DNA from 3 places in the Massilia sp. BKSP1R2A-1 genome. Region 3 is predicted to be linked to each of the others. Evidence: predicted binding sites of a transcription regulator. Region 3 holds the regulator's gene; each other region holds the start of a gene.
What was found. Region 3 encodes HrcA, which represses chaperone genes, less so after heat shock. Its sites were predicted from a motif close to TTAGCACTCNNNNNNNNNGAGTGCTAA; they were not measured.
Positions count from the first base shown of each region.

Region 1 (10,507 bases), on a different contig from region 3:
GCGACGGCTTGCTGGCGCTTCTCGTGGGCCTGTGCGGCATCCTGTCCTGGCTGCTGGTGCGGCGACGCGTGCTGCTGCCGCTGCGCCAGGCGACGGCACTCGGCACCCGGCTTGCCGGATGCGACATGACGCCACTGCTCTGCCAGCCTGCCGACAGCGAAATGGGAAGGCTGGTCGCCGCGCTGCGCCAGGTCGGCATCAACCTGCGCAGCGTCATCGGCGACGTGCGCGCCAACTTCGACCAGATGCGCACCGCCACCAGCGAGATCGCCCTGGGCAATATGGACTTGTCGGCGCGCACCGAAACCCAGGCCTCCAACTTGCAGGAAACCGCGGCCAGCCTGGAACAGCTCGCGCGCAGCGTCGAGGACAATACGCGGCAGCTCATGGAAGCGTCGAGCATGGCCGAACAGGCGGTGGACACCGCGGCGCAGGGCAAAGCGTCGGTGCAGGCGATGCTGGCGTCCATGGATGCGGTGGCCTCGTCTTCGCGGCAGGTCCTCGACATCATCGGAATGATCGACAGCATCGCCTTCCAGACCAACATCCTTGCGCTGAACGCGGCAGTGGAAGCGGCCCGCGCCGGCGAGCAGGGCCGCGGCTTCGCCGTCGTCGCCAGCGAAGTGCGCAATCTCGCGGCGCGCTGCAGCGCTTCCGCCAAGGACGTGGCCCAGCTCGTCAATGCGTCGATCGCCAGGGTCGATGACAGCGTGCGCATCAGCCGGGTGGTGGACGAGCAGGTGCAGCACGTCACCAAGGTGATCGACGGCGTGCGCCAGGTCATGCATGGGATCGCCACGGCGGCGGGAGAACAAAGCCGCGGCATCGCCCAGGTGAACGCCGCAGCGACCCATCTCGACGACCTGACGCAGCAAAACGCGGCCCTGGTCGAGCAGGCTGCCGCGGCCGCTTCCACGCTTGCCGGTCAAACCGATGGAATCGCGAATGCCCTGGCCGTGTTCAAGCTGCAGGACAAGCCGGGAACCGGGGATGTCGCTGTCCGCCGGGCGCCGGCGCTGACGCCGGGACGCACACCCGAGTTGCAACTGACCTGAATATCTCTACAACCAATATCGCCAACCATGCGCAATCCATCTCCAACCGTCGTTTCATCCCTGCAGCCCATCGAGTACAGTTTCCCTGGAAACAACGCTTCCCGCCTGATGGACAGGCTGCGCGACCTTCATTACCTGCGCACCGATGCCGAACTATCGCGCGTCCTCGGCATCAACGCTTGCACACTCAGTAAGATCCGGTCCGGAAAATCGCCAATCAGTGCTGCCGTCATCTTGCGCATCCACGAGACTTACGGGCTGCCGGTGGCCGAGCTGCGGGCGGTGCTGGCCGACGGTTGATGTAATTTGATGTCGCCATTTCAAAAGCCACCCCCGGGCCGCTCGCCTAGAATCTCGGGAGCCTCTTTGATAAGGATGACACCACCATGACGCACCCTTCCCGCACCGGCGGCCAGATCCTGGTCGATGCGCTCCATATCCACGGCGTGGACACCGCCTTCGGCGTGCCCGGCGAAAGCTACCTCGACGTGCTGGACGCCCTGCACGACTCGGACATCCGTTTCGTGATCAACCGGCAGGAAGGCGGCGCGGCGTTCATGGCCGAAGCCTACGGCAAGATGACCGGCAAGCCCGGCATCTGCTTCGTCACCCGCGGCCCGGGCGCGACCAATGCCTCGATCGGCGTGCACACCGCCTTCCAGGACTCGACCCCGATGATCCTCTTCATCGGCCAGGTCGGCAGCGACTTCATCGACCGCGAAGCCTTCCAGGAAATCGACTACCGCCGCATGTACGGGCAGATGGCCAAGTGGGTCACCCAGATCGACCGCGCCGACCGCATCCCCGAATACATCGCGCGCGCCTTCCAGGTCGCCACCAGCGGCCGTCCGGGCCCGGTGGTGCTGGCGCTGCCGGAAGACATGCTGGTCACCAAAGCGGCAGTAGCCGATGCCCGCCGCTACCAGCCGGTGCAGGCGGCGCCCTCCGCGGACCAGATCGCGCAGCTGCGCACCATGCTGGCCGAAAGCCGCAAACCGATCGTGCTGCTGGGCGGCGGCTCGTGGTCCGAGCAGGCCTGCGCCGACCTGGCCCGCTTCGCCGAAGCCAACCGCCTGCCGGTGGGCTGCACCTTCCGCTTCCAGGACCTGCTGGATAACGCGCATCCCAATTACGTGGGCGACGTCGGCATCGGCATCAATCCGAAGCTGGCCGCCCGCGTGAAAGAAGCGGACCTCGTGATCGCCATCGGCCCGCGCCTGGGCGAGATGACCACCAGCGGCTATTCGCTGCTCTCGTCCCCGGTGCCGCGCCAGAAGCTCGTTCATATCCACGCCGACCCGGACGAACTGGGCAGCGTCTACCAGGGCGAACTCATGATCGCCAGCGGCGCGCCGCAGGTCTGCGCGATGCTGGCGGCGATGGCGCCGGTGGACTCCTCGGCCTGGGCGGGCACGGTCGAGGAAGCGAAGGCCGAACTGGCCGCATGGCAGGCCCAGCCGCCGATCTTCGCCCAGGGCGGCGCGCCGCTCGACCTGTGGCAGGTGGTGCAGGAACTCATGGCGCAGGCGCCGCGCGACACCATCATCACCAACGGCGCCGGCAACTACGCGACCTGGGCCCACCGCTTCTACCGCTATGGCGGCAAACGCACCCAGCTCGCGCCGACCAACGGCGCCATGGGTTATGCGGTGCCGGCCGGGGTGGCGGCGAAGATCATCGATCCGAAGCGCACCGTCGTCACCTTCGCCGGCGACGGCGAATTCATGATGACGGGCCAGGAGCTGGCGACCGCCGTGCAATACGGCGCGGGCGTGATCATCCTGGTCTTCAACAACAATATGTTCGGCACCATCCGCATGCACCAGGAGCGCGACTACCCGGGCCGCGTGTCGGGCACCACGCTGCACAATCCGGATTTCGCGGCGTTGGCGCGCGCCTACGGCGGCCATGGCGAGGTGGTGGAAAAGACGGAGGAATTCGGGCCCGCGCTCCAGCGCGCGCTGGAGCACGCGAACGGCAAGGGACTGCCGGCGGTGATCGAACTGCGTTATGACGGCAACCTGATTACGCCGAATGCGACCCTGGAGACGATCCGCAAGAACGCGGAAGTCGCAAAAGCCAAGAACTAATAGGGTGGACCGGGCCGCGAGAGGCGGCTTCGCCGTCCGCGCGTTCACCTCACGGATGCACTGCCGCAACGCATGTTCTGGCTGAACGCGCGGACGGCAGAGCCGTCCACCCTAGCTGTTTTGCGGCCGGTTATTGTCCGAGGTTCAGCTCGGCCGGCAGCGGAATCGGCTTGTCGAAGAAACTGACCGGCTCGCCGGAAGGATTCGTCAGGAACAATGCGACGAGGGCGATGAACGCCCACACGATAATGTTGCGCAGGTTCGCAGCGCTGCCATCCGTGGCGTTGTCACCATAGATGAGGCGCTTCAGGAAATTTGAAATTTTCACGGTGTGTCCCGTTTATCGTATTTCTATACAGGTTTTCTCTCTGCGTTCAAGATAGCGCAAGTCGCAATCGTTTTCCAGACGTGCACTGTTGAGCAGCCAGTCGGTTTCATCAATAACACAACATATAGTTCCTTCGACGCATATTGAAGCGTCAATACCCGGGCACGGCGGAACAGTCTTGCTGCTCTGGTAAAATATTCGCTACTTTTTTCATCGCCGGCGCCAGCCGGCTTGCGCGCAGGATCCGCCACCACATATGTTTAGTTTCTTCAAGAGAAAGAAGCAGGAAACCCAGGCTCCCGAGCCGGCCGCGCCGAGCGCCCTTGCTCCCGCCCCCGCTCCCCAGCCGGCGCCGGAGCCGCTCAGCGCCCCCGCGCCTGTTGCGCTGGAAGCCGGCGAGCTGTTCCCGGAAACCGCCGAGCGCCCCACCACCGAGGCCGAGAAGAAGCAGTCCTGGATGACGCGCCTGAAGGCCGGCCTGTCCAAGACCTCGAACAACCTGTCGCTGCTCTTCGTGGGCGCGCGCATCGACGAAGACCTGTACGAGGAACTCGAATCCGCGCTCCTGATGTCGGACGCCGGCATGGACGCGACCCAGCACCTGCTCGACGCCCTGCGCCGCAAGGTCAAGGAAGACAAGCTGCTCGATGCCGCCGCGGTCAAGACCGCGCTGAAGGAGCTGATGGTCGAACTCCTGAGTCCGTTGCAGAAGCCCCTGGAACTCGGCCGCCACGAGCCGCTCGTGATGATGATCTCGGGCGTGAACGGCGCCGGCAAGACCACCACCATCGGCAAGCTGGCCAAGCACATGCAGCGCGAAGAGCAGTCGGTGCTGCTGGCCGCCGGCGACACCTTCCGCGCCGCCGCGCGCGAGCAGCTGATGGTCTGGGGCCAGCGCAACAACGTCACCGTGATCTCGCAGGCGTCGGGGGATCCGGCCGCCGTCGCCTTCGATGCGGTCCAGTCGGGCAAGGCGCGCGGCGTCGACGTGGTCATGGTCGACACGGCCGGCCGCCTGCCGACCCAGCTGCACCTGATGGAAGAACTCAAGAAGATCAAGCGCGTCATCGGCAAGGGCATGGATGGCGCCCCGCACGAGACCCTGCTCGTCATCGACGGCAACACCGGCCAGAATGCGCTGGCCCAGGTGAAGGCCTTCGACGACGCCCTGCAGCTGACCGGCCTGGTGATCACCAAGCTGGATGGCACCGCCAAGGGCGGCGTGCTGGCCGCGATCGCGCGCACCCGCCCGGTGCCGGTCTACTTCATCGGCGTGGGCGAGAAGCTGGACGACCTGCAGCCTTTCAATGCCGAAGAATTCGTCGAAGCGCTGCTCGGTTAACCAGACACCACATGATCGAATTCCAGTCCGTCTCCAAGCAATATTCCCATGATGCCTACGCCCTGCGCGATGTCTCGCTGAACATCGCCAAGGGCGAGCTGGTCTACCTGGCCGGCCCTTCCGGCGCCGGCAAGTCGACCCTGATGAAGATGGTGGCCGCGGTCGAACGTCCGACCGGCGGCGTGGTCACCGTCAACGGCCAGGACATCGGCCGCATCAAGAAGGCCGGCATCCCCTTCCTGCGCCGTAACCTGGGCCTGATCTTCCAGCACCAGCGCCTGCTCAACGACCGCAACATCCTCGGCAACGTGATGCTGCCCCTGCTCGTCACCGGCGCTCCGAAGGCGCAGGCCGAGGGGCGCGCCCGCGCGGCGCTCGACAAGGTCGGCCTGCTGGACCGCGCGAAAGCGATGCCGCTGGAGCTCTCCGGCGGCGAGCAGCAGCGCGTGGCGGTGGCGCGCGCCATCGTCAACCGGCCGCAGATCATCCTGGCCGACGAGCCCACGGCGAACCTCGACCGCGCCGCGGCCGACCGCGTGCTGGACGCGCTGCGCGCCTTCCACGCCGCGGGTGTGACCTGCGTGATCTCGACCCACGACGACCAGGTGCTCGGCAGCGCGACCGCACGCGTGATCCGCCTCGAACAAGGCCAGATTGTGGGAGGTGGCGTATGAGCCCGTGGTTCCGCCAGCACCGCTTCGCCTTAGGCGCGGCCCTGTCCACCGTGCGCAAGGCGCCGGGCAGCTTCCTGTTCAACGTGCTGGTGGTCGCCTTCGCGCTGATGCTGCCCTTCGCCGGCATCACCCTGCTCGACAACGTCCGTCCCCTGTCCGAACAGCTCTCGGTCGATCCGGAAATCAGCCTGTTCATGAAGCAGGATGCCACGCGCGAGGAAGCCAATGCGCTGGCCCCGCAGATCCGCCGGATCGTCGCAAGCGGCGGCCGCGCGAACGTCGGCTTCGTGCCGCGCGAGCAGGCGCTGGCTTCGCTGAAGGAAAAGAGCGGCCTGAGCGACGTGCTCGACACCCTCGGCGACAACCCGCTGCCCGACAGCTATGTGTTGAAGCTGGAAGGCTTCGCACGCGGCGGCGCGGCGGAAGGGGTCGACCTGATCGTCGGGCAGCTGCGCGCCCTGCCCGGCGTGGACACCGTGCAGGTGGACTCGGCCTGGGTCAAGCGCCTGGCCGCCCTGCTGAACATCCTGCGCCTGGCCCTGCTGCTGCTGGCCGTCACCCTCGGCATCGTGGTGATCGCAGTGGTGTTCAACACCATCCGCCTGCAGGTGCTGACGCAGAAGGAAGAAATCGCCGTCTCCAAGCTGCTGGGCGCGACCGACAATTTCATCCACCGCCCCTTCTACTACACCGGCGCCCTGCTCGGCCTGTGCGCCGGCGCCGTGGCCCTCGGCGCGGTAACGCTGGCGCTGTCGCCCCTGAACCGGGCGATCGCCGGGTTCGCGCGCCTGTACGCCTCGGAATTCCAGCTGGCGCCGCTCGGCGGACTGGAAATCGCCGGCTTGCTGGCGGTCAGCGCCGGGCTCGGCCTGATCGGCGCCATGCTCTCTGTGCAGCGTCACCTCGCGCGGGTCCGGTAAGGCAGATTTCACATGGGCAGGACTTGCAATCCTGCCCATGGTCCCCACCTGCCCGATACGGCCTATCCGTCCCTCCCTACGTGCAGACGGGCCCTCGTCCTACAGGGCTCGCTGTGCGAACGTGCGCCATCCAACAGAAGCCGTCTTCAAGCCTCCGTAACCTGTCCTTACGGCGATTTCCAGTGCTTTTAGGCGTACGTTTGAGTTGAATCAACTAAGTTCGCGCCGTCTACTCTACAGTGGAAACGGCGCGTTTTTGATTCCTATAGGCAATACTTTAGCCAAACTTAATCGATTCCGGCAAAGCGATGGCTTGCCTAGCACTCACCCCGGGAGAGTGCTAATATATGTTCCGAACACAGCGAAAATCAAGATGAGCACCCGGTAACAAGCAGTAACGCTGGTGTCGCGCGACAGGGGTTCGTGGCACATTAAGGGTGCAGCAAGATTACTACAAGGGAAATGAATATGTCCGCACAATCCGCATTGGTTCCTGCCGGCAGTCGTGCCCTCAACCTGGGTTTCACCGGCAATCTCGGCAATATCGACGCCTACATCTCGGCCGTCAACCGTCTGCCGATGCTGAGCCACGAAGAAGAAGTGTCGCTGGCTAAGTCGCTGCGGGAAAAGAATGATTTGGAAGCAGCACAGAAGCTGGTGCTCTCGCACCTGCGCCTGGTGGTGTCGATCGCGCGTGGCTACCTCGGCTACGGCCTGCCCCACGCCGACCTGATCCAGGAAGGCAATATCGGCCTGATGAAAGCGGTCAAGCGCTTCGACCCGAACCAGGGCGTGCGTCTCGTTTCGTACGCGATGCACTGGATCAAGGCCGAGATGCACGAATACATCCTGAAGAACTGGCGTCTGGTGAAGGTCGCGACGACCAAGGCCCAGCGCAAGCTCTTCTTCAACCTGCGCAGCAACAAGGTGGGCCTGGACGCGATGACGCCGACCCAGGTGGATGAGCTGGCGAAGATGCTCGACGTCAAGCGCGAGGAAGTGATCGAGATGGAAACCCGCCTGTCGGGCCGCGACATCGCCCTCGAATCGCCGACCGACGACGAAGACGACAAGTTCGCGCCGATCGCCTACCTGTCCTCGGACCAGCAGGAGCCGACCAAGGTGCTGGAAGCCGAACAGGTCACCCGCCTGCAGTCGGAGGGCCTGGAAACCGCGCTGGGCAAGCTCGATCCGCGTTCGCGCCGCATCGTCGAGGCGCGCTGGCTGGCCAACGACGACGGTTCGGGCGCCACCCTGCACACGCTGGCCGAAGAGTTCGGCGTGTCGGCCGAGCGCATCCGCCAGATCGAATCGGCGGCACTGAAGAAGATGAAGGGTGCGCTGGCCGCTTACGTGTAAGCAGGCTCAGCCAACAAAAAACCCCGCTGCGGCGGGGTTCTTTTTTTTCGGCGTGGCCGCCTCAGTGGGGTAGCTTCGACGTTTTCTGCTGCTCCTCGACCATCAGCTTCTCCAGCCCTTTCAACAGGCTGTTGGTCGCGTCGTAGGTCGAGTTCATCTGCGTCAGGACGCGATGGAAGTCGCGTGAATTGAGCTCGCCCAGTTCGAAGCTGCTAAACGTATCGGCGATCCGCGTGTAATCCAGGAAGCTGGTTCCGCGGTTCGACAGCACCACCTGTGCATCGCGCATGGTCGCATACTGCGTCGCGTAGTGCTTCAGCCGTTCCGTCGGCACGCAGGTAAGCGACTGGTTGGCCACGGTAACGTCCCAGGCTTCGTGCTGCAGCGATGGCGTCACCATACTGATGCCAACGTCTCCTCCTGCGCCAGTGACTGCATGCTTCACAGCCTCTTTGTCGGCGACACCTGCCTTGATTCCAGCGCCGGAGCCGTGATGATATTCACGACGATCGTGATGTATTCGCCGGCGAATTCCTCGAACGAGTGGGATTCGGGTACTTCGACGTGCATGGCGGTTCCGGTGGGTTGGCAGAACCGCCAAACATGGCACGCCTTTACACCGCCGTATCCATCCCCGGCCGCTTTGATGCGGGATGCATGAAGCTAGCGCCAGGCCATCAGGATGCGTTGTTCGCCGGCCGGCGCCATGCTGGAAAACATCGTCGCCGGGACCGTCAGGCGGGCGTTGAGCCGATTCGGCGGCGAGCGTGCCGGATCCTCGACCGCGATGCGCATTGCCGCATCGCGGGTCACGAACACATAGGGCGACACCGCCACGAGCGGCATCCTCCCTACCCCGCTCAGTGTCGCGTACATGCGATTGCCGCACATGCTCAAACGCATGGTCCGGCCGTTCGACAGCGCATACTCGCCCGCGATCTCGTCGAACTCGTCATACCAGACATTGTGCATGTTTGACGGAAGCACGATCCTGTCCTGCGGCGCGATGACCCGGACTTCCTCCGTCTGCGCCGATGCAAGCGCAGGCCACGCGGCCAGGGCCAACGCGACGATTCCAAGCTTTCTCATGGTGGTCTCCTTTCCGACAGCGTCCCCGCCAGTGGGCGAGTCATTCGAGTATAGGAAGCGCTCCTGCTTTAGCGAGGACAATCACTCGGCCGTTGGCGATTTTCCGCAGCCGGAAACGTGTTTCGGCTGCCTTGGCTAGAATGGTTGCTTTCATCCGGCAACGACAAGGAAATCCCGATGACCGAGCCCTACGTCCCACCCAAAGTCTGGACTCCGCCCGCCTCGAACGGCGGCACCTTCGCCAACATCAACCGTCCCGTCGCCGGCCCGACGCACGACGCCGAGCTTCCGGTCGGCAGGCATCCGCTGCAGCTGTATTCGCTGGGGACGCCGAACGGCGTCAAGGTGACGATCATGCTGGAAGAGCTGCTGGCCCTCGGCCACACGGGCGCCGAGTACGACGCCTGGCTCATCAAGATCAATGAAGGCGCGCAGTTCTCGAGCGGCTTCGTTGCCGCCAACCCGAACTCGAAGATCCCGGCCATGGTCGACCGCAGCGGCCCCGAGCCGGTGCGCGTGTTCGAATCCGGCTCGATCCTGGTCTACCTGGCCGAGAAGTTCGGCGCCTTCCTGCCCTCAAACGGTCCGGCGCGCGTGGAGACCATGAACTGGCTGTTCTGGCAGATGGGCTCCGCGCCTTTCGTGGGCGGCGGCTTCGGCCACTTCTACGCCTACGCGCCCGAGAAGCTGCAATACCCGATCGACCGCTATGCGATGGAAACCAAGCGCCAGCTCGACGTGCTGGAGCGCCAGCTGGCCGGCCACCGCTACGTGGCAGGCGACGAATACACGATCGCCGACATGGCGATCTGGCCCTGGTATGGCGGCATGGTGCGCGGCGAACTGTACGAGGCCGGCGAATTCCTGTCGGTCCACGAGTACAAGAACGTACGCCGCTGGGCCGACGAGATCGCGGCGCGTCCCGCGGTGGTACGCGGCCGCAAGGTCAACCGCGTGCGCGGCAATCCGGACGAGCAGGTAGCCGAGCGCCACGACGCATCCGACCTCGATTGAGGCATCGGCTGGCGGCAGCGAATCCTCAACTCGTTCCCTTGTAGCGTAGGCCTGTCGCCGGGCGATGGCGCTTTGCAGGCGGGAACCGCACACTGGCGTCCTTCTCCCCGATCGAAGGAACGTCGATGACAAAAGGATTCCCGCCCTTCGCGGCGCTGCTGCTGGCCCTCCTGTATGGCGGTCCCGCCCAGGGCGCGCGCTTCCAGCCCTGTGAAGATGCCCTCGGCGACAGCGTCTGTGCCCGCCAGACGGCGCCCCTGTCGCATGCGCCGGGTGTCACGGGAGAGCAGCTTTCGCTATTCGTGCGCAAGTTTCCGGCCGCCGGTCCAGGCAAGGGCACGGTGTGGCTGGTGGCCGGGGGCCCGGGAGAATCCGGCGCCTCCCTCTACCCCTTCATCGAGCGCCTGCGCCGCAGCTTTCCCGGCTTCGACCTGCTGGTGCCGGACCACCGCGGCACCGGATTTTCCAGCCGCCTCTGCCCCGCGGAGGAAGCCGCCGGCAGCCCGGGCGGCATGGCGCTCGCCGGCGCCGAATGGGCCAGCTGCTTCGATGGCTTGAACGGCCAGCCCGGGCGCGCCCGCCAGTTCACGATCACGAATGCGGCGCACGACCTGCGGCAGCTGATCCTGCGTCATC
Region 1 is NZ_JBOBRE010000002.1:269,767-280,273, forward strand. It holds gene ACQ7JA_RS04450 (methyl-accepting chemotaxis protein) at 1-1,055, shown strand, start outside; gene ACQ7JA_RS04455 (helix-turn-helix domain-containing protein) at 1,083-1,355, shown strand; gene ACQ7JA_RS04460 (thiamine pyrophosphate-binding protein) at 1,442-3,145, shown strand; gene ACQ7JA_RS04465 (hypothetical protein) at 3,276-3,473, opposite strand; gene ftsY (signal recognition particle-docking protein FtsY) at 3,730-4,815, shown strand; gene ACQ7JA_RS04475 (cell division ATP-binding protein FtsE) at 4,827-5,489, shown strand; gene ftsX (permease-like cell division protein FtsX) at 5,486-6,409, shown strand; gene rpoH (RNA polymerase sigma factor RpoH) at 6,878-7,768, shown strand; gene ACQ7JA_RS04490 (hypothetical protein) at 7,830-8,168, opposite strand; gene ACQ7JA_RS04495 (hypothetical protein) at 8,210-8,338, opposite strand; gene ACQ7JA_RS04500 (hypothetical protein) at 8,432-8,857, opposite strand; gene yghU (glutathione-dependent disulfide-bond oxidoreductase) at 9,035-9,871, shown strand; gene ACQ7JA_RS04510 (alpha/beta fold hydrolase) at 9,997-10,507, shown strand, end outside.
Region 1: rpoH (RNA polymerase sigma factor RpoH) is a predicted target of HrcA. The motif match lies at 6,727-6,753, and genes of this name have one in related genera.

Region 2 (10,507 bases), on a different contig from region 3:
CTGGCCGCATGGACCATCATGTGGCGCCCCGCCCTGCCCGAGCGCGGCGCCGCCCCCGGCGCGTTCGATGCGGCCCAGGTGCGGCGCGGCGCCAACCTGGCGCGCCTCGGCATGTGCGCCGCCTGCCATACCGCCGACGTGGCGAAGCCCTTCGCCGGCGGCCTGGCCCTCGCCACGCCCTTCGGCACCGTCTACAGCACCAACATCACGCCCGACGCGCGCACCGGCATCGGCGCCTGGAGCGCCGAAGCGTTTACGCGCGCGATGCGCCAGGGCGTCGCGCGCGACGGCCGCCTGCTCTACCCGGCCTTCCCCTACACCCACTACACGAAGCTGGCCCAGGACGACATCGACGCCCTGTACGCCTTCTTCATGACGCGCCCGGCCATCGACGCGCCGGCGCGCGAGAACCGGATGCGCTTCCCCTTCGGTTTCCGGCCCCTGATCGGCTTCTGGAACCTGCTCTACCTCGACGAGTCGCCCTGGCAGGCAGACGCCCGCCAGTCGGCCCAATGGCAGCGCGGCGCCTATGTCACCCATGCGCTGGCCCACTGCGCCGCCTGCCACACGCCGCGCAGCGTGCTGGGCGGTCCGAAATCGGGCCGCCAGTTCGACGGCGGCGAGGCCGAGGACTGGTATGCGCCTGCCCTGAATGCCGGCTCTCCTTCGCCGCTGCCGTGGACACGCGAGCATTTGACCGCGTACCTGCGCACCGGCATCGCCCCCGGCCACGCGGTGGCGGGCGGCCCGATGCAGGACGTGGTCGTGCAGCTCGGCCAGGCCGACCCGCAGGACGTGCAGTCCATCGCCACGTACATCCACGGCTACCTGGCCCAGGCCCCGGCGCGCGCCGTGCTTCAGCCCGCCCCCCTGCCCGCTCCCGCCGCGAACGAGCCGGATGCCCGCATGCGCCTCGGCCACGAGACCTATGTCATGGCCTGCGCGCGCTGCCACGACGCCGGCCGCGCGTCCAGCTCGGGCGCCGCCCTCCAGCTGCAGCAGGCGGTGGCCCTGTACGATCCGGACCCGCGCAGCCTGCTCCACATCGTCCGCGAAGGCATCGCGCCGCCGGATGGCGAACCGGGACGCTTCATGCCGGGTTTCGCCACCATCCTGAATGACGAACAGCTCACCGCGCTCGCCGCCTACCTGCGGCGCTACGGCGCAGGTAGCGAACCTTGGGAAGACCTCGAGGACAGCGTGAAGAAGACGAGGACACCATGACGAAGTACCGCCTGCAGGTCAACGGCAAGCCGCACGAAGTCGATGTCGACGCCGACACGCCGCTGCTCTACGTGCTGCGCAACGACCTGAAACTCAATGGCGCCAAGTTCGGCTGCGGCATGGGACAGTGCGGCTCCTGCACGGTGACGGTCGACCGCGCGCCGGTGATGTCCTGCCTGCTGCCGGTGTCGATGGTCGGCCCGCGCGCGATCCGCACCGTGGAGTCGCCGGGCACGCGCTGGGTGCCGAGCGTGGTGCTGCAGCAGGCGTTTGTCGAAGAACAGGCGGCCCAGTGCGGCTACTGCATCGCCGGCATGATCATGCGCGCCACCGCCCTGCTCGATGCGGTGCGCGAGCCGACCGATGCCCAGATCCGCGCCTGGATGCAAGCGAACCTGTGCCGTTGCGGCACCCATATGCGGATCCTGCGCGCGGTGCGGCGCGCGGCAGACGCCCTGACGGCGGCGCCGGCGAGGAAGAAGCGGTGAACGGCAAGGTACAACGCCCGGGCCGCCGCCGCTTCCTGAAAAGCGGCGGCGCGCTCACGCTGTCCTTCGCGCTGCCGCTGCACGCGGCCGGGGATGAAGGCTTGCCGGGCAGCCTCGATAACGCCCCCTGGCTGGACGCCTGGATCCGGGTCGGCGCCGACAACCGCGTCACGGTCTTCACCGGCAAGGCGGAACTCGGCCAGGGCATCAAGACCGCCCTGATGCAGGTGGCCGCCCACGAGCTGCGGCTCGACCCGGGCCGCATGATGCTGGTGAGCGCCGATACCGAACGCACGCCCGACGAGGGATACACGGCCGGCAGCCATTCGATGCAGGACAGCGGCACCGCCCTGCGCCACGCCGCCGCCCAGGTGCGCCAGCTCCTTTACGAGCGCGCGGCCGCGCGCCTGAAGGCGCCGGTCGGATCCCTGCTGCTGTCGAACGGCGTGTTCCGCAGCACGGACGGGCGGCGCGTGAGTTTCGCCGAACTGGTGGCGGGCAGCGACCAGCACGTGCGCGCCACGGCCGCCCTGCCGGCATCGCCGCCCCCGGCCCCGGGCACGCCGCGCTATGCGGGCATCAGCCTGCCGCGCCTCGACATTCCGGCCAAGGTCGCGGGCGGCCTGATCTACGTGCACGACCTGCGCCTGCCCGCCATGGTGCATGCGCGCGTGGTGCGCCCGCCCTCGCAGGCCGCGCGCCTGCTGGGCGTGGACACGTCCCAGGTGATGCGCATGCCGGGCGTGCTGGAAATCGTGCGCGACGGCCGCTTCCTGGCCGTGATCGCCGACGAGGAGTGGCGCGCGGTGAAGGCCGCCGCCGCGCTTGCACGCGCCACGCGCTGGGAGGCGCCGGCCGCGCTGCCGGGCGGGCGCGACATCCCGTCCATCGTGCGCGGGCTGCCCAGCGAGCCGCATACCGTGCTGGCGCGCGGCGCACCTGGTGCGGCCGGCAAGACCCTGCGCGCCACCTACACCCGCCCCTTCCAGCTGCACGCCTCGCTCGGTCCCTCCTGCGCCGTGGCCTCGCTGGAACAAGGCCGCTATACGGTCTGGACCCATTCGCAGGGCGTGTTCCCGCTGCGCCGCGCCCTGGCCGAGCTGCTCGGCGCGCCCGAACAGGCGGTGCACTGCATCCACATGGAGGGTTCCGGCTGCTACGGCCACAACGGCGCCGACGACGTCGCGGCCGACGCCGTGCTGCTGGCGCGCGCCTTCCCCGGCCTGCCGGTGCGGGTGCAGTGGATGCGCGAGGAAGAACACGGCTGGGAGCCCTATGGCCCGGCGATGGTGGCGGACGTGCAGGCGACGCTGGGCCCGAACGGCATGATCGCCGACTGGCAGTACGAGGTCTGGAGCCAGTCGCACAACACCCGCCCCGGCAAGGCCGGCAACCTGCTCGCCGCCACCCACCTGGCACGTCCCTTCTCGCCGCCGGCGCCGAATCCCATTCCGCAACCGGAAGGCAGCGGCGACCGCAATGCCGTGCCCTATTACGTGCTGCCGAATGCGCGCGTGGTCCACCGCTTCCAGCCGCAAGGCGTGCTGCGCACCTCGGCGCTGCGCTCGCTGGGCGCCTACTGCAATGTGTTCGCGATCGAGAGCTTCATGGACGAACTGGCGCGGGCGGCCAGGCAGGACCCGGTGGCCTTCCGCCTGCGCCACCTGAATGACCCACGGGCCATCGAGACCGTCCGGACGGCGGCCGCGAAGTTCGGCTGGGACGCATATGAACGCAAGCAGGGGCGGGGCCGCGGCTTCGCCTTTGCCCGCTACAAGAACCTGGCCGCCTACTGCGCGGTGGCGCTGGAAGTCGAGGTGGCGCTGGACACCGGCTTCGTGCGCATCGTGCGCGCCGATGCGGCGGTGGATTGCGGCGAGGTCGTGAGCCCGGACGGGGTGCGCAACCAGATCGAGGGCGGCATCATCCAGTCGTCCAGCTGGACCCTGCTGGAGCAGGTGCGCTTCGATGCCAACGAAGTGCTGAGCCGCGACTGGGCCGGCTACCCGATCCTGCGCTTCAACCAGGCGCCCGACAAGGTGGCGGTGCACCTGCTGGACCGGCCGGGCCAGCCTTTCCTGGGCACCGGCGAAGCGGCGCAAGGCCCGGCCGCGGCGGCGATCGCCAATGCGGTGGCGGATGCCTGCGGCGCCCGGGTGCGCGACCTGCCGCTCGACCGCGCCCGCATGCGCGGCTTCAACAAGTAGGATGGTCGGCGAAGCCGACCATCCTACTGGAAGGCCTTCCAGAACATATATGCCGCCAGCGCATACAGGATCACCGCGAACACCTCCTGCAGCTGGCGCACCGGCATGCGGTGGGCGGTGCGCGCGCCCAGCGGCGCCATGGTCACGCTGGCCAGCACGATGATGGCCAGCGCCGGCAGGTAGATGAAGCCGAGCGCATACGCCGGCCGCCCCGGCTCGCCCCACCCGAAATACATGTTGGAGATCGTGCCCGAGAGCGCGATCGGAAAGCCCAGCGCCGCGCTGGTGGCGACCGCGTTGTGGATGCGCACCCCGCACCAGGTCATGAAAGGCACCGAGATGAACCCGCCGCCGGCGCCGACGATGCCCGACAGGGTGCCGATGAAGCCCCCTGCCGCGAACATGCCCGGCTTGCCCGGCAGCGCGCGCGCCGCGGCCGGCTTCTTCCCGACCAGCATCTGGGTGGCCGAGAAGGCGACGAAGACGCCGAAGAAGGCGGCGAGGAAGGAGGAGTCCATCTGCTTGCCGATCCAGGGCCCGATCCAGGACCCGATCAGGATGCCCGGCGCCAGCAGCTTCACCACGGGCCACAGGACGGCGCCGTGCTTGTGGTGGGCACGCACCGAAGAGAGCGACGTGAACAGGATGGTGGCGAGCGAGGTGGCGATCGCCATGTGGATGGTGAGTTCCGGCGCAATGCCGCGCGCCGTGAAGATCATCGTGATGAAGGGCACCAGCACCATGCCGCCGCCGATGCCCAGCAGGCCCGCCGCGAAGCCGCCGAAGGCGCCCATCAGCAGCAGGGCGACGATCAGGCCGAGGTCCATCAGCGCTTCCCTTCGCGCAGCAGTGTGACGATGGCGTTCCACTGCCCGTTTGTCACCGGCGAAATCGACAGGCGGCTGCCCTTCTGCAGCAGCACCATGTCTTCCAGCGCCGCGATGGTGCGCATCTCCGTCAGCGGCAGGTAGCGCCCCTGTTCGACGGCGCGCACGTCGACCGAGATCCAGCGCGGGTTTTCCTCGGTGGCCTTGGGATCGAAGTAGTGGCTGGACGGGTCGAACTGGCTCGCGTCCGGATAGGGCGTGCTGGCCACTTCCGCGATGCCGGCCACGCCGGGCACCGCGCAGCTGGAGTGGTAGAACAGGACGCCGTCGCCGACCGACATGGCGTCGCGCATGAAGTTGCGCGCCTGGTAGTTACGGACGCCGAACCAGGCCACCGTCTGCTTCGGCGCAGCCAGGACGTCGTCGAAACTGACTTCGTCCGGTTCGGATTTCATCAACCAGTAGCGCATCGGATCTCCTGCAAACAAAAAAAAGCGGTTGCGTACCAAGGTGCGCAACCGCTCGTGTATGTAGCCCCGCCTGTGTCGTTATTGCCGGCATCCCGAACCAAAAGGCTCAAGGTGGTCGCAGTCAGCTCAATTTCGGGTTCGTCAGACTAGTGACGCTCGCGCCCACCAAGCATGTCCCACAACCTATGCGAAAGAATGGTTCAAGGAATATATGACAAATCTCGAACACCGCAGGGTAGTGCGCAGTTTACTCTGTTGGCCGAGCATGTCAACCGAATCCGGACTCAGGCCGGATTTTCCCGCGGCGCCAGCGCCGCGTCGAGCACGGTGTGCATGGCTTCGAGCTTCTGCTTGACTTCCAGCACCGACATGCCGGCCAGCGGCCCTTCCGGCGATTTGACCGACAGGAATTCCGCAGCCACGCTCAGCGCCGCCATCACGGCGATGCGGTCGGTGCCGCGCACCTTGCCCGAGTCGCGCAGCGCGCACATCTTGCCATCGAGGTAATGGACCGCTTCGCGCAGCGTGCGCTCTTCGCCTTCGCGGCAGGCCAGGCGGTAGGACTGGCCCATGATGGTGCAATCGAGATGGATCATCGCGGAACCTCGCTCGACTCGGCAGCGTCGGAAGCTGCCGCGCCTTCGCCATCGGCGTCGGCATCCGCCTGCTCGGCGGGCGGGGGCAGCATGGCAAGCAGCGCCTCGACACGCTGCTGGGCTTGCGCAAGCTGGTTCTTGAACGCCGCATTCTCGGCGTTCAGCAGCTTATTGGCCTGTTGCCACAACTTGTTCTCGGCGCGCAGCGACTGGGTCAGCTGGGCGAGCCGGTCGATTTTGTCGGAGAGGTCTTGGAATTCGGAAATCATTCGACACTATAGGACTGAGATGGTTTTTCCGTCAACCGAATCGCAGGCACGGCATGCCCCCCTCGCGAGGGGAAACATGGGGGCGGATCGGACGTGGCGCAGGCGTGCGGCGCAGGCGCATCGTCTTAGTGTACCCTGCCCGGCTGTTGTCTGCGTCACCATGCTTTCGACGCGCACAGCCCCCTATTACATTGCGGGCCGTCAAAAAAGTCGGTTCGATCTCGCACACTGGCGCTTGAAATGGGGTGTTATGATCCCTATAATTAGCACTCGTTGGCAGAGAGTGCTAACAACCGCAGCATCCAGATTCAAGGCCGGCGCCGCTGTGCGGCGGCCCTCGATAGCTAGTCAAACCACTGAAAAATAAGGAGTTTTGCATGAACCTTCGTCCTCTCCACGATCGCGTTATCGTGAAGCGTCTCGACCAGGAGACCAAGACTGCATCCGGCCTGATCATCCCCGACGCGGCCGCCGAGAAGCCGGACCAGGGCGAGATCCTCGCCGTCGGCAACGGCAAGGTGCAGGAAAACGGCCAGGTTCGTCCGCTGGAAGTGAAGGTCGGTGACCGCGTCCTGTTCGGCAAGTACTCGGGCCAGGCCGTCAAGGTCGATGGCCAGGAACTGCTGGTCATGCGCGAAGAAGACATCATGGCTGTCGTCAGCCAGTGATCCGTCGATAAGCACGCATCCCTCCTGTAATACACATTCACGAATTCATTCGGAGAACAAGAAATGGCAGCTAAAGAAGTAGTGTTCGGCGACGCAGCGCGCGCCAAGATGGTCGAAGGCGTCAACATCCTCGCCAACGCAGTCAAAGTCACCCTGGGCCCGAAAGGCCGCAACGTGGTGCTGGAGCGCTCGTTCGGCGCCCCGACCGTCACCAAGGACGGCGTCTCGGTCGCGAAAGAGATCGAACTGAAGGACAAGCTCATGAACATGGGCGCGCAGATGGTGAAGGAAGTCGCCTCTAAAACCAGCGACAACGCCGGTGACGGCACCACCACCGCGACCGTGCTGGCGCAAGCCATCGTTCGCGAAGGCATGAAGTTCGTCGCCGCCGGCATGAACCCGATGGACCTGAAGCGCGGCATCGACAAGGCCGTCGCCGCCACCGTCGAAGAACTGAAGAAGATCGCCAAGCCGACCACCACCTCGAAAGAGATCGCCCAAGTCGGCGCCATCTCGGCCAACTCGGAAACCTCGATCGGCGAGCGCATCGCTGAAGCGATGGAAAAAGTCGGCAAGGAAGGCGTCATCACCGTCGAAGACGGCAAGTCGCTGAACGACGAGCTGGACATCGTGGAAGGCATGCAGTTCGACCGCGGCTACCTGTCGCCGTACTTCATCAACAACCCGGACAAGCAGGTCGCCGTTCACGAGAACCCGTTCATCCTGCTGTGCGACAAGAAGATCTCGAACATCCGTGACCTGCTGCCGGTGCTGGAGCAAGTCGCCAAGGCCGGCCGTCCGCTGGTGATCGTCGCCGAAGACATCGAAGGCGAAGCGCTGGCGACCCTGGTGGTCAACAACATCCGCGGCATCCTGAAGACCGTCGCCGTCAAGGCGCCGGGCTTCGGCGACCGCCGCAAGGCCATGCTGGAAGACATCGCCATCCTGACCGGCGGCCAGGTCATCGCCGAAGAAGTCGGCCTGACCCTGGAAAAGGTCACGCTGCAGGAGCTGGGCCAGGCCAAGCGCGTCGAAGTGGGCAAGGAAAACACCATCATCATCGACGGCGCCGGCGCCGCTGAAGCGATCGAAGCACGCGTCAAGATGGTCCGCGTCCAGATCGAAGAAGCGACCTCGGACTACGACCGCGAAAAACTGCAAGAGCGCGTGGCCAAGCTGGCCGGCGGCGTTGCCGTGATCCGCGTCGGTGCAGCCACCGAAGTCGAGATGAAAGAGAAGAAGGCCCGCGTGGAAGACGCGCTGCACGCAACCCGCGCTGCCGTCGAAGAAGGCATCGTCCCGGGCGGCGGCGTGGCCCTGCTGCGCGCACGTTCGAACATCGACATCAAGGGCGACAACCCTGACCAGGACGCAGGCATCAAGATCGTCCTGCGCGCCATGGAAGAGCCGCTGCGCATGATCGTCCAGAACGCCGGCGACGAACCGTCGGTCGTGGTCGCAGCCGTCATCGCCGGCTCCGGCAACTACGGCTACAACGCCGCCAACGGCACCTACGGCGACATGGTCGAAATGGGCGTGCTGGATCCGGCCAAGGTCACCCGCTCGGCACTGCAGAACGCAGCGTCGATCGCCGGCCTGATGCTGACCACCGACTGCATGGTCTCGGAAGTCGTCGAAGACAAGCCGGCCGGCGGCATGGGCGGCATGGGTGGCATGGGCGGCATGGGCGGCATGGACGGCATGATGTAATAGCCGGTCCGGCCAAGGGCGCCCCGGGCGCCCTGCCAGCCACGAAGCCTGCAAGGTTCACGCCCTGCAGGCTTTTTTCATGCCTGCGGCGTTCCCGCGGTGGCCGGCGGCCAGGCGGGGCCGGGGCGCACGCAGGCCGAGGAAGACCAGCGCGCTGCCGAACTCCGCCAGCGCGGCCGGCCAGTTCAGGGGCAGCGGCATGCCTTGCGCCGCGAGCGCTTGCGCGAAGGGAGGGCTGGCGAGCGCCGCCAGGGTCAGGAAGCCCAGTGCGAGCGAGAAGGCGCCGAACACGAGGCGCAGCAGCAAGGCGGTAAGGTGGACGGGGCGGTTCATGGCGGCTCCTTTGCAGTGGATGGGTGGAGCCCCCACTCTATCGATGCGCGAACGCATATAAAATAGGCGTCCATGAAACCATCGTATGCAAAGCTGCAATCAAAGCTGGGGCCGCAGGAGCTCGAGATCGTCCTCGCCTTGCTGCGCGGCCGCACCCTGGCCGGCGCCGCCGAGCGCCTGAAGGTGGACACGTCCACGGTCTTCCGCGCCATCAAGCGCGTCGAGCAGGACGTCGGCGAACTGCTGTTCGACCGCGGCCGGCAAGGCTATACGGCGACGGAGCTGGGCCGCGTGCTGGCCAGCCACGCCGAGCGCATCGAGACCCAGCTGGAAGAAGCGCGCGAAGCCGCCTTCAACCAGGCCACCGAACCCTCGGGCCTGCTGCGCATCACCCTTACCGACACGCTGCTGCACACGGTGCTGCTGCCGGTGCTCGCGCCCTTCACTGCCCTCCACCCGCGCATCGAACTCGAACTGGCCACCACCAACGTGCTGGTCAACCTGAGCCAGCGCGAAGCCGACATCGCCATTCGCGTGACCAACGATCCGCCAGAACACCTGGTCGGCAGCCGTCTCGGCACCGTGCGTTCGGCGGTCTATGCAGGAAAGGATTACCTCGCGCGCCAGCCGGCGGACACACCGCTGGGCGCGATGGACTGGATCGCCCTCGACGACAGCCTGCCCGACCATCCGTCGCAGGGCTGGCGCCGCGCACGCTTTCCGCAGGTGGCGCCGCGCCACAAGGTGAGCAACCTGCTGGCCGTGGCCGGCGCCGTCGTGGGCGGCCTGGGTGTCGGCGTCGTGCCGCTGGCGGTGATACGCGAGCATCCGCACGCCCTCATGCTGGAGGGGCCGCTGCCGGAACTCGACATCGGCCTGTGGGTGCTGGCCCACCCCGACACGCGCTACCTGGGACGGATGAAGGCCATGTTCGATTTCCTGCGCGGCGCCGTCGTGCTGCCCTCATAATGTCCGCCATGACGCCCACTTTTTTCGCCGACGCCAGGCAATTCCGCACCTGGCTGGAAACCCACGCCGCCGGCAGCACCGAGCTGCTGGTGGGCTTCCACAAGGTCGGCCCCAGGCAGCCCTGCATGAGCTGGTCCGAATCGGTGGACGAAGCCCTGTGCTTCGGCTGGATCGACGGCGTGCGCCGGCGCATCGACGACGCGACCTACTCGATCCGCTTCACGCCGCGCAAGCCCTCTTCGATCTGGAGCGTGGTAAACATCGCCAAGATGGACAAGCTGCGCGCGCAAGGGAAGATGACGGCCGCGGGCGAAGCGGCCTTCGCGCTGCGATCGGAGGCGAAATCCGGCATCTACGCGCACGAGCGCCTCGATGCGCCCGAGCTCTCGCCGGCGGAACTGGCGCGCTTCCAGTCTGACGCCGCCGCGTGGGCCTACTTCGACACCTGCCCTCCCGGCTATCGCAAGACGGTCCTGCACTGGATCACGAACGCGAAGAAGGAAGCGACACGCAGCGGGCGGCTCGACAAACTCATGCAGGCCTGCGCGGCAGGCGAACGGCTGGCCTAGCCAGGCGCTCCGCCAGCATCGCGGTCGCCACCGCCTGCAATACGTGGATCCCCCAACGTTCGCCGGCCTTGCGCGGACCAGCCTTCACCTCGCCTTCGGTAATGCCGAGCAGCGGCGCAATGACGCCGATGTTCACCGCGTAGAGCGCCGTGCCATACAGCGCACCGATGGCAGCCG
Region 2 is NZ_JBOBRE010000021.1:47,265-57,771, forward strand. It holds gene ACQ7JA_RS23850 (c-type cytochrome) at 1-1,224, shown strand, start outside; gene ACQ7JA_RS23855 ((2Fe-2S)-binding protein) at 1,221-1,712, shown strand; gene ACQ7JA_RS23860 (molybdopterin cofactor-binding domain-containing protein) at 1,709-3,919, shown strand; gene ACQ7JA_RS23865 (sulfite exporter TauE/SafE family protein) at 3,943-4,746, opposite strand; gene ACQ7JA_RS23870 (EVE domain-containing protein) at 4,746-5,216, opposite strand; RNA gene ssrS (6S RNA) at 5,276-5,456, opposite strand; gene ACQ7JA_RS23880 (cell division protein ZapA) at 5,501-5,812, opposite strand; gene ACQ7JA_RS23885 (hypothetical protein) at 5,809-6,081, opposite strand; gene groES (co-chaperone GroES) at 6,459-6,749, shown strand; gene groL (chaperonin GroEL) at 6,813-8,459, shown strand; gene ACQ7JA_RS23900 (hypothetical protein) at 8,517-8,792, opposite strand; gene ACQ7JA_RS23905 (LysR family transcriptional regulator) at 8,865-9,761, shown strand; gene ACQ7JA_RS23910 (YdeI/OmpD-associated family protein) at 9,770-10,330, shown strand; gene ACQ7JA_RS23915 (hypothetical protein) at 10,293-10,507, opposite strand, start outside.
Region 2: groES (co-chaperone GroES) is a predicted target of HrcA. The motif match lies at 6,345-6,371, and genes of this name have one in related genera.

Region 3 (10,507 bases):
TGAAGGACTGCAGTTCCGGGTTGTTCTGCGCCGCGAGCTGGGCCAGCGGGTGCTCGGCCGCCACGGCGCAGAAGGTCACGCCCATGATGGTGTCGGCGCGGGTGGTGAAGACGTAGAGTTTGCCGTCGTTGATGAGTTCACCCGAGGCATCGGCGATCTGGTGCGGGAAGGCGAAGCGCACGCCGGTCGACTTGCCGATCCAGTTGGCCTGCATGATGCGCACGCGCTCCGGCCAGCCCGGCAGCTTGTTGTCCACGTAGTCCAGCAGCTCGTCCGCGTACTCGGTGATGCGCACGTAGTACATCGGGATTTCGCGCTTCTCGATCGGCGCGCCCGAACGCCAGCCGCGGCCATCCACCACCTGTTCGTTCGCCAGCACGGTCTGGTCCACCGGGTCCCAGTTCACGGTGCCGGTCTTCTGGTAGATGATGCCTTTTTCCAGCATCTTGAGGAACATCCACTGGTTCCACTTGTAGTATTCCGGCTTGCAGGCGGTCATCTCGCGCGACCAGTCGATGGCCAGGCCCATCGATTCCATCTGCCCGCGCATGTGCGCGATGTTCGAGTAGGTCCACTCGGCCGGCGGCACGTTGTTCGCCATCGCCGCGTTCTCGGCCGGCATGCCGAAGGCGTCCCAGCCCATCGGCATCAGCACGTTGTAGCCGTTCATCCGCAGGTAGCGGTACATCACGTCATTGATCGTATAGTTGCGCACGTGACCCATGTGCAGCTTGCCCGACGGGTAAGGCAGCATCGAGCAGGCGTAATACTTGCCTTTCGGGAAACGCGGGTCGTGTTCGACGGCCTTGTAGGCGTCGATCGACTTCCAGTAGGCCTGGGCGGCCTGTTCGACTTCGGCTGGACTATATTTTTCTTGCATGATTTCTGCAGACGTAATGAGGGTGGAACCGGACATTATACTGCAATGCAAAAATGAAAAACCGCCATGCCTGCCGTGCAGGATGGCGGTCGAAAACAGCGCCGCACCACGCTAGCGCAGCGTCAGCTTCAGGGCCGGCTGTTCGCCGTAATCCTCGTAGCGCTCGTTGATGCCGCCCACGCAGAAGCTGATCTCTTCCAGCAGATCGGGCACGGCGGCCTTCACCTTCTCGGCCTCCAGCACGACGATCTCCAGCACCTCGTTCGGCTTGAGCTGGAATTTCGTCATGTTCTCCTCGTCGCGCAGGTAGCTCATGCAGTCCACCCAGGCGTCGATCGAATCGGCATAGCTCTCCGGGAAACCGAAGGCGCGCCGCGATTCGGCGTGGAAGCTGGCTTCGTCGACGATCGCGGCGCCGTTCAGTTGCACGGACGCCATCATCAAGCCTTCAGGCCCAGCACGTCGTCCATGCCGAACAGGCCGTTCGGTTTGCCGGCCAGGAAGCGCGCGGCGCGCAGGGCGCCGTGGGCGTAGGTGACGCGGCTGCTGGACTTGTGGCTGATCTCGATGCGCTCGCCCGTGCCGAGGAACATGACGGTGTGGTCGCCCACCACGTCGCCGCCGCGCACGGTGGCGAAGCCGATGGTCGAGGGGTCGCGCTCGCCGGTCACGCCTTCGCGGCCATAGACGGCGCATTCCTTCAGGTCGCGGCCGATTGCGTCGGCGATGACTTCGCCCATCTTGAGCGCGGTGCCGGACGGTGCGTCGACCTTGTGGCGGTGGTGCGCCTCGACGATCTCGATGTCGTAGCCTTCGCTGAAGCTCTTCGCCGCCATTTCGAGCAGCTTGAGGGTGACGTTCACGCCCACGCTCATGTTCGGGGCGAACACGATGCCAACCTTCTCGCCGGCCGCGCGGATGGCGGCCTTGCCGGCCTCATCGAAACCGGTGGTGCCGATCACCAGCTGCACATTGTTGGCCGCGCAGTATGCCAGGTGCTCGAGCGTGCCTTCCGGACGGGTGAAGTCGATCAGGACGTCGGCATCCTTCAGGGCGGCCGCGAAGTCGGACTGGATGATGACGCCGGTCGGCTGGCCGGCGAAGGCGCCGGCATCCTGGCCGATGGAGGGCGAGCCGGCGCGGTCGAGGGCGCCGGCCAGGATGGCGTCGGGCGCGTTCGTGATGGCTTCGACCAGCATGCGGCCCATGCGGCCGCTGGCGCCGGCGACGGCGATACGCAAAGTACTCATGCCCTCAGTTCCTGTTCCCGTTCGGGGCCGGGTTGTTGCTGCTGGCATCGATCGTCACCGGGCCGCGCTCGGGCGCCTTCGGCGGCAGGGTCGACTGCTTGCTGCCGCGGATCGGACCGGCGATGCGTTCGATGTAGTCGCGCTCGCTCGGCAGGTTACCGCCTTCGAAGCGCTCGACCTTGTCGTCCTTGAAGTAGATGGTGACGCGGCTGGTGGTCAGCTCGCCGTCGCCGCGTGCGAGGTAGAAGGGGAAGTCCCAGCGGTCGGCGTGGAAGACATCGGTCAGCAGCGGCGAACCGAGCAGGAAGCGCACCTGCTCGCGGGTCTGGCCGACCTTCAGCTGTTCCAGCATTTCCTGGGATACGAAGTTACCCTGCTGGATGTCGGGGCGGTAGGGCGAGAAGATCCAGAAGAACTTCTGCAGCTTGGTCGCCTTGACGGTCTGGGCGCCCGCATTCGCGGCGGCGGCCGCTTTCTCGGCGGCGGCGGCCTGGACGGCCGGGTCGGTGCTCGCCGGCGGCGCGGGACGGGTCTGGTTGCGCCAGGCGGCGCAGCCGGACAGGGTCAGGACGCACGCGAGACCAGCGGCGATGGCTGCCCGTTTCTGGAAACCGCGACGGAGGACGGCTTGTTTGACATGCATAGGTAACCTCAAAACGTTTGAGCGGGAGCTCCAAAACGCTATATCATAAAGCACTATGCCAAACTACGAGCAACAAAACGTGAGCGACCGCCATGAGTAACAACCCGACCGACCTGAAGGCCAGCGGCCTGAAGGCTACCCTGCCGCGCCTGAAAATCCTGGAAATCTTCCAGAACAGCGCCGTACGGCACCTGACGGCGGAAGACGTCTACAAGATTCTGCTGGCCGACAATATGGACGTGGGCCTGGCCACCGTCTACCGTGTGCTGACCCAGTTCGAGCAGGCAGGCCTGCTGAACCGCAACCACTTCGAGACCGGCAAGGCCATCTATGAGCTCAACGCCGGCTCGCACCACGACCACCTGGTCTGCCTTGACTGCGGCCACGTGGAAGAGTTCTACGACGAAGAGATCGAGTCGCGCCAGCACAAGATCGCCGTGGAGCGCGGCTACAAGATTGCCGAGCACTCGCTGGCGATCTACGGCAATTGCGTGAAGGTGGGCTGCCCGCGCAAGCAGTAAGATTTACGCGCTTTTACAATGATTGGGGGAACAATGCCTGTGGCATTGCTCCCCCAATTCAATTCTGGCTCAGGGCATTCGACAGGAGCTTGGCCGTGATGTCCACGATCGGGATCACCCGCTCATAGGCCATGCGCGTCGGCCCGATCACTCCCAGCGTGCCCACGATGCGTCCGTTCACCTCGTAGGGCGCCGTCACCACGCTCATCTCGTCCATCGGCACCAGCTTCGATTCGCCGCCGATGAAGATCTGCACCCCGCCCGCCTTGCTCGACACGTCGAGCAGCTGCATCAGGCCGGTCTTCTGCTCGAACATCTCGAACATCTGGCGCAGCGAACTCATGTTGGAAGACAGGTCGGACACCGACAGCAGGTTGCGCTCGCCGGAGATGATCATGTCGTCGCCCTCGGACATCGCCTCGCTCCCCGCCTCCACCGCCACCTGCATCAGGCGGCCCATGTCGTCGCGCAGCTGGGCCAGCTCGCCGGACAGGCGCGCGCGCACTTCGTCGAAGGTCAGGCCGGCGTAGTTCTGGTTCAGGTAGTTGGCCGACTGGATCAGCTGGGCCGGGGTGTAGTCGACTTCGGTGAGCAGCAGGCGGTTCTGCACGTCGCCGCGCGGGTCGACGATCACGAGCAGGATGCGCTTCTCGGACAGGCGCAGGAATTCGATCTGCTGGAACACCGATTCGCGGCGCGGGCTCTGCACCACGCCGGCGAACTGCGACAGCGAGGACAGCATCTGGGCCGCGTTGGCGATGAGCTTCTGCGGCTGCTGGCTGGGCAGGCGCATGTTGTGGGCGGCGGCCGCGTGCTCGTCGAGGTGCTGCACGGTGAGCAGGGTGTCGACGAACAGGCGGTAGCCGCGCGGGGTGGGGATGCGGCCGGCCGAGGTGTGCGGACTGGCGACATAGCCCATTTCCTCGAGGTCCGCCATGATGTTGCGGATCGTGGCCGGCGACAGGTCGAGGCCGGAAATCTTCGAGAGCGCGCGCGAGCCGACCGGCTGGCCGTCGGCGATGTAGCGCTCGACGAGGGCTTTGAGCAGGGTCTGGGCGCGGGGTTCGAGTTGCATTCAGGCTAACAAAGTGACGGTGCGCGACGGGATACGCGGAAGGTGTGTCTATATATTATGCACGTTCAGCCGCCGGGGGCGCCAGTCATCCGTGCTCGCGCTTGAGCCAATCGAGCAGGCCGTCCAGGTCGTGCACCTCGGCATCGGGCTTGACCTCGTCCGGCATGTAGTTCACCTGGCCGGTGCGGTTCATCCACACGGCGCGCAGGCCGGCGCGCTGGGCTCCGTGGACGTCCAGGCGCAGGTCGTCGCCGACGTAGACCGCCTCCCCCGGCGCCACGCCCAGCTGGCGGCAGCATTCCAGGAAGATGGCGGCATTCGGCTTGGCCACGCCGAAGGCGGGCGCCGACACCGAGGCATCGAAGTGGCGCGCGAGACCGATGGTCTGCAGGTCGGCATTGCCGTTGGTGACGGAGCCGATCGACACGCGGCCTTTCAGGCGCAGCAGGCCCGGGAGCACGTCGTCATAGGGAATCACGGCATTGCGGGCGGCGAAGAACTCGATCATTGCCAGTTCCACCTTGGCCGAATCCTCGCCGGCCTGCTCGAAGGCGGCGATCAGGCCGGCGCGGCGCAGGGCGCCGAGGTCGAGCTGGAATTCGGGCTGGCGCGCCAGCAGTTCGAGCCGGGCCTGGCGCAGGGTCTCGATGGTGTACTGCTGCGCCACCCGGGGCGCGTTCTCGCGCAGCCAGGCGAACAGGATCTGTTCGGCCTCCAGGATGACGGGGGCGATCGGCCACAGGGTGTCGTCGAGGTCGAACAGGACGGCCTTGGGCCAGGGACGGCGCGGGGAGCTCATGGTCTTATCGGTGGAAGTGGTCAGGCCAAGCATAGCGAGCACTGGCATGGAAAGCAATCGGCGCCCCCTCGCATCTGTCGTTGGTTACACCGTGATACAAAGGGAAACCGTCCAGCTGCTTGCCAAATGGACTAAAATGTTGGGCGATTATCAGTCAAGGCGCGCGTTCCAATCACTTTCCCGCGGCATCTTGCGCGCCCTACCCGTCAGATTTTGGAGAAATTATGAAGAGTTCTTACCTGCGTGCCGGTGCTGCACTGGCATGCGCGCTGACGCTGTCCGCCTGCGGCGGTAGTGACGGCAATATGGTGATCAGCGGTGAATTTTCCGGCGTCACCAAACCGGGCCTGATCCTGACCAACAACGGTGGTTCTGATCTGGTAGTTCCTCCGACCAACACCGGCACCGGTCAGTTCTACTTCCCCGACCTGGCGGACACCGACGACAAATACGACGTCAAGGTCAAGGGCAACAACATCCCGAGCAATGCAGCGAAATGCGAGGTGTTCAATGGCTCCGGCAGGGTCGTCTACGACGTCACCGGTATCGTCGTCATCTGCACGCTCAATCAGCACGAACTCAAGGGCACCGTCACCGGTCTCACCGGCGCGAACCTGGTCCTGGTCAACGGCTCGGACCGCGTCGCCGTCCCTGCCGGGGCGACCAGCTTCTCCATGGCCAAGATCAACGAGGACGCGCCCTACGGCATCGCCGTCCTGACCCAGCCCGACAACCAGACCTGCACCGTTGCCAACGGCACCGGCACGATGGGCGCGAACGACGTCACCAATGTGGCGGTCACCTGCGGTCCCCGCACTTAATTACTGGAGCACTGCATGAAGTCTTACCTGATTCGTCCGGCCGGCGCGCTGGTCCTGGCACTGGCCCTGGCATCCTGCGGCGGGGGCGACGACGACAAGTTCACGGTGGCGGGTTCCGTCAGGGGTCTGCAATACCCAGGTCTCGTACTACAGAACAATGGCGGACAAGACCTGACCCTAGCTCCGCCGGCCAATGCCACCGCCAGCGTGAGCTTTGCCTTCCCGAACAGGATCGAGTATGGCGACGTCTACAGTGTCTCCATCAAGACCAACCCCGCCCACCAGACCTGTGGAGCGGACCCCGAAGTGGCGGATCGCCGGAGCGACACTGCCGGTCGCCTGGCCACCATTGACGTGCGTCTGGCGTGCACCGTTAACGTTCAACCAATCGGCGGCACGATCACTGGGCTGACCAAGGACACGACCGGCCTGGTGCTGGCCAACGGCAGCAATACCGGTACCTACACCCCGACCACCGAGGCGATCACGGCCGACAAGCCGTTCGAATATTCGCTGCCGGTCCAGGTGGCCTACGGCTCGACCTATAGCGTGACGGTGATTACCCAGCCTGTCGGCCGCTTCTGCACCGTGGCCAATGCGGCCGGTGTCATGGGCGACGAGCAGATCAAGAACATCAACGTTACCTGCGTTCCGCGCTGATATATCAAAAACGTATGATAAATATGCGAAAAGAGAATTGGACTTATATGCTGTAACGCAGCATACTTACTCCTGTCTCCTCCAACTCTCCTCAGAAAAGAATTGGATTTCAAGCCCGCCTTCAACAGCGGGCTTTTTTTTCGCCCGTCCGCCGGGCACGCCCCGACCGGGGCGATCACATCAGTTGACGCGCTTGGCGCTGACCTTCACCACGGCGACCTGCGAGTCGCCGACCGAGACCTGGGCATTATAGGCATCGGCCGCGCGGGTGCTGGCGGCATTGGCGAAGCTGCTGGCGCCGGCGAGGACCAGGGCGGCGAGGAAGATGGCTTCCATGTGCTTGAGGACGTTCATGTTGTGCTCCTTCGGTGAATTTGCCGGCCAAAACGGCCTGTCGATGGAAGCACTGTAGCCAATGGGTCCTTATCGCGAAAGCAAGGTGCGACGGACTGCAGGAATGGGAGCGTGAAGGGCGAAAATCGGGGATATGCGGCGATTGTGCGCCGCAAAAACGCAGGGCGATCGGCAAGGCCGGACGCCCCGTGGAATCAGAGCAGATTGGCGAGCGCGACGTACTGCTCGAGGCCCACCGCTTCCGGACGGGCGCCCGGATCGATGCCGGCTTCCACCAGCTGCGCCTCGGTGAACATGCCCGCCACGCAGTTGCGGATCACCTTGCGCCGCTGCGAGAAGGCCTTGGCGACGACCTTTTCCAGGGTCTCGCCGTCGACTTCCAGCATCTGGCGTTTGGGGATCATGCGCACGATGGCCGAATCGACCTGGGGCGGCGGGTCGAAGGCGGTCGGCGGGACGATGAAGAGCAGGTCCATGTCGTAGCGCCACTGGAGCATCACCGACAGGCGGCTGTAGGCCTTGGTGCCCGGCTCGGCCACCATGCGCTCCACCACCTCCTTCTGCAGCATGAAGTGCTGGTCCTCGACCAGGGACGAGAAGCTCGCCAGGTGGAACAGCAGCGGGCTGGAGATGTTGTAGGGCAGGTTGCCGACGATGCGCAGCTTCCGCCCTTCCGGCACCGGGATCGATCCGAAATCGAACTTCAGGGCGTCGCCCGAGTGCACGGTGAGCTTCTCGCGCGGATAGGCCTTTTCCAGGCGCGCCACCAGGTCGCGGTCGAGTTCGACCACGTGCATGTGGTCCAGTTGCTTGAGCAGCAGCGCCGTCATGGCGGCCAGGCCCGGGCCGATCTCGACCATCGCCTCGCCGCGGCGCGGCGCGATCGCGTCGATGATGTTGTTCAGGACATGGTCGTCGGTCAGGAAGTTCTGGCCGAAGCGCTTGCGGGCGACGTGTTTCATCTGTTTCTCTTCTTGTTGATTGCTTCAGGCGCGGCGCGCCTGCGCCATCTGCATGGCGGCGCGGATCGCTTCGATCATGCTGCCGCAGTCGGCCAGGCCCAGGCCCCGGGCCGCCAGGTCCAGCGCCGTGCCGTGGTCGACCGAGGTGCGGACAATGGGCAGGCCGAGGGTGACGTTGATGCCGCGCCCGAAGGTCGCGTGCTTCAGGACCGGCAGGCCCTGGTCGTGGTACATGGCCAGCACGCAGTCGGCATCGGCCAGGTACTTGGGCTGGAACAGGGTGTCGGCCGGGTAAGGCCCGCGCGCGTCGATGCCGCGCGCCCTTGCCTGCGCCAAGACCGGCGTGATGACCTCGATTTCCTCGCGTCCCAGGTAGCCGTTCTCGCCCGCGTGCGGGTTCAGGCCGGTGACCAGGATGCGCGGCGCGGCGATGCCGAATTTCGACTTCAGGTCGGCGTCGATGATGTCGATCACCTGCGCCAGGTTCTCGCGCGTGAGCGCGGCGGGAACGTCCTTCAAGGGCAGGTGGGTGGTGGCCAGGGCCACGCGCAGATAGGGCTGGCCGCCGCCGGGCTGGCCCGCCAGCATCATCACCACCTTCGCTGCATGGGTCTTCTCGGCCAGGTATTCGGTGTGGCCGGAAAACGCCACGCCGGCGTCGTTGATCGTGCTTTTCTGGAGCGGCGCGGTGACGATGCCCTCGAACCAGCCCTTGCCGGCGCCCTCGATCGCGAGGTCGAGGGTGTTGAGCACGGCGCGGCCGTTTTCAGGGTTCAAGGTGCCGGGCAGCACGTGGGCGGCGAGCGGCACGTCGATGACGGCCAGCCTGTCCTTGCCGAAGTGCGGCAGGCCGCCGTTGCGCAAGGCCTGGATCGACAGCGCAGACAGGCGGATGGCGGGGTCGATCAGGCTGGCGGTGAGCGCCAGGAAGGCGGCGTCGCCGACCAGCACGCAATTGGCTTCCTCGCGCAGCGCCCAGGCCGCGCGGATCGCGATTTCGGGACCGATGCCGGCCGGCTCGCCGACCGTGATCGCAAGGGCCGGCCGCGCGCTACCCAGCACCGTCATCCGCTTACGCCTCTTCGCGGAACTCGACGTAGGCGCGGTCGCGCACCTGGCGGATCCAGTCTTCCATCGCTTCCTGAATCTTGCGTTCGCGCAGGACCTGGCGCGCCTGGTTGCGTTCCTTCTGCTGGCTCACGTCCTCGCTCTTGCGTTCCACCAGGCGGATCAGGTGGTAGCCGAAGGGCGATTCGATGACGTCCGAGACTTCGTTCGGCTTCAGGGTGGCGAAAGCCTGGTCGAACTCGGGGCCGGCGTCGCCCGGCGCCAGCCAGCCCAGGTCGCCGCCCTTGACAGCGGTGGTGTTGTCCTGGCTGTACTGGCGCGCCAGGTCCTCGAAGGTGCCGGCGTTGTTGGCGATCTTTTCCTTGATCTCGAGGAGCTTGCGCTTGACCGCGGCCACGTCCATGGTCGGCGTCGGCTTCATGAGGATGTGGCTGGCGCGGGTCTGCTGGATCACTTCCTTGCCGGCTTCGGCGGCCGCGGCCAGGCTGCGCTTGTCGGCCATCTTCAGGATGTGGAAGCCGACGTTGGTCTTGATGATCGGGGTGACCTGGCCCGCGTTCAGCTTGCGCAGCTCGGTGGCGAAGACCGGCGGCAGGCGGTCCGGATCGCGCCAGCCGATGTCGCCGCCCTTGAGGGCGTCCGGCGCGTCGGAGTAAGTGGCGGCCATCTTGGCGAAGTCGGCGCCGGTGCGCAGCTGGCGCACCACTTCCTCGGCGCGCGCGCGGCGTGCGGCGATCTGTTCGGGCGAGGCGTTCTCGGGCACCGCCACCAGGATCTGGGCCAGGTTCATCTCGACCTTCTCGGCGGCGGCTGCCTTGGAGGCGACCAGGTAGGTGTCGATCTCGGCTTCCGAAACCTGCACCTTGGCGTCGACCTCGTGCTCGCGCAGCTGGCTCAGCATGATCTCGTTGCGGATGTCTTCGCGGAACTGGGCAAAGGTCATGCCCTCTTTTTCCATCTGGTTGCGCATCTCCTGCACCGACATCTTCTGGTTCTCGGCGATGCGGCCGATGGTGGCGTCGAGCTGGCGGTCGCTGACGCGCACGCCCATTTCCTTGGCCAGCTGGATCTGGGCGCGCTCGACGATCATCGACTCGACCACCTGGCGCTCCAGTACCGACTGGTCCGGCATCTGCATATTGCGCGCCTTCAGGTTCTGGGTGGTCTGGGCGAGGCGGTTGCGCACCTCGTTCTTGGTGATCACTTCATCGTTGACGACCACGTGGATCGAATCGATCACCTTGGCGTTGCTCGATGCCGGCGGCAGGAAGCCGCTGCCCGGCTTGGCCGCTTCCTGGGCCAGCGCCTGGCCGGCGGTAAGCGAGCACAGCAGTGCCGCTGCGAGGGTAATGTGGTGCAAACGGGTGGAACGCATCATCTGGAAAGCACTCATTCAGGTGAAAGATTGTTCGGTACAACTGGATCAGTTTACGGACATGCCGTTAAGTTTGGCTTAAAGGAGCCGACCACCGGG
Region 3 is NZ_JBOBRE010000015.1:102,148-112,654, reverse strand. It holds gene leuS (leucine--tRNA ligase) at 1-880, opposite strand, end outside; gene ACQ7JA_RS20740 (barstar family protein) at 992-1,318, opposite strand; gene dapB (4-hydroxy-tetrahydrodipicolinate reductase) at 1,321-2,130, opposite strand; gene ACQ7JA_RS20730 (outer membrane protein assembly factor BamE) at 2,135-2,773, opposite strand; gene fur (ferric iron uptake transcriptional regulator) at 2,866-3,294, shown strand; gene hrcA (heat-inducible transcriptional repressor HrcA) at 3,353-4,369, opposite strand; gene ACQ7JA_RS20715 (HAD family hydrolase) at 4,455-5,168, opposite strand; gene ACQ7JA_RS20710 (hypothetical protein) at 5,393-5,989, shown strand; gene ACQ7JA_RS20705 (hypothetical protein) at 6,005-6,649, shown strand; gene ACQ7JA_RS20700 (hypothetical protein) at 6,830-7,003, opposite strand; gene rsmA (16S rRNA (adenine(1518)-N(6)/adenine(1519)-N(6))-dimethyltransferase RsmA) at 7,198-7,965, opposite strand; gene pdxA (4-hydroxythreonine-4-phosphate dehydrogenase PdxA) at 7,990-9,033, opposite strand; gene ACQ7JA_RS20685 (peptidylprolyl isomerase) at 9,038-10,411, opposite strand.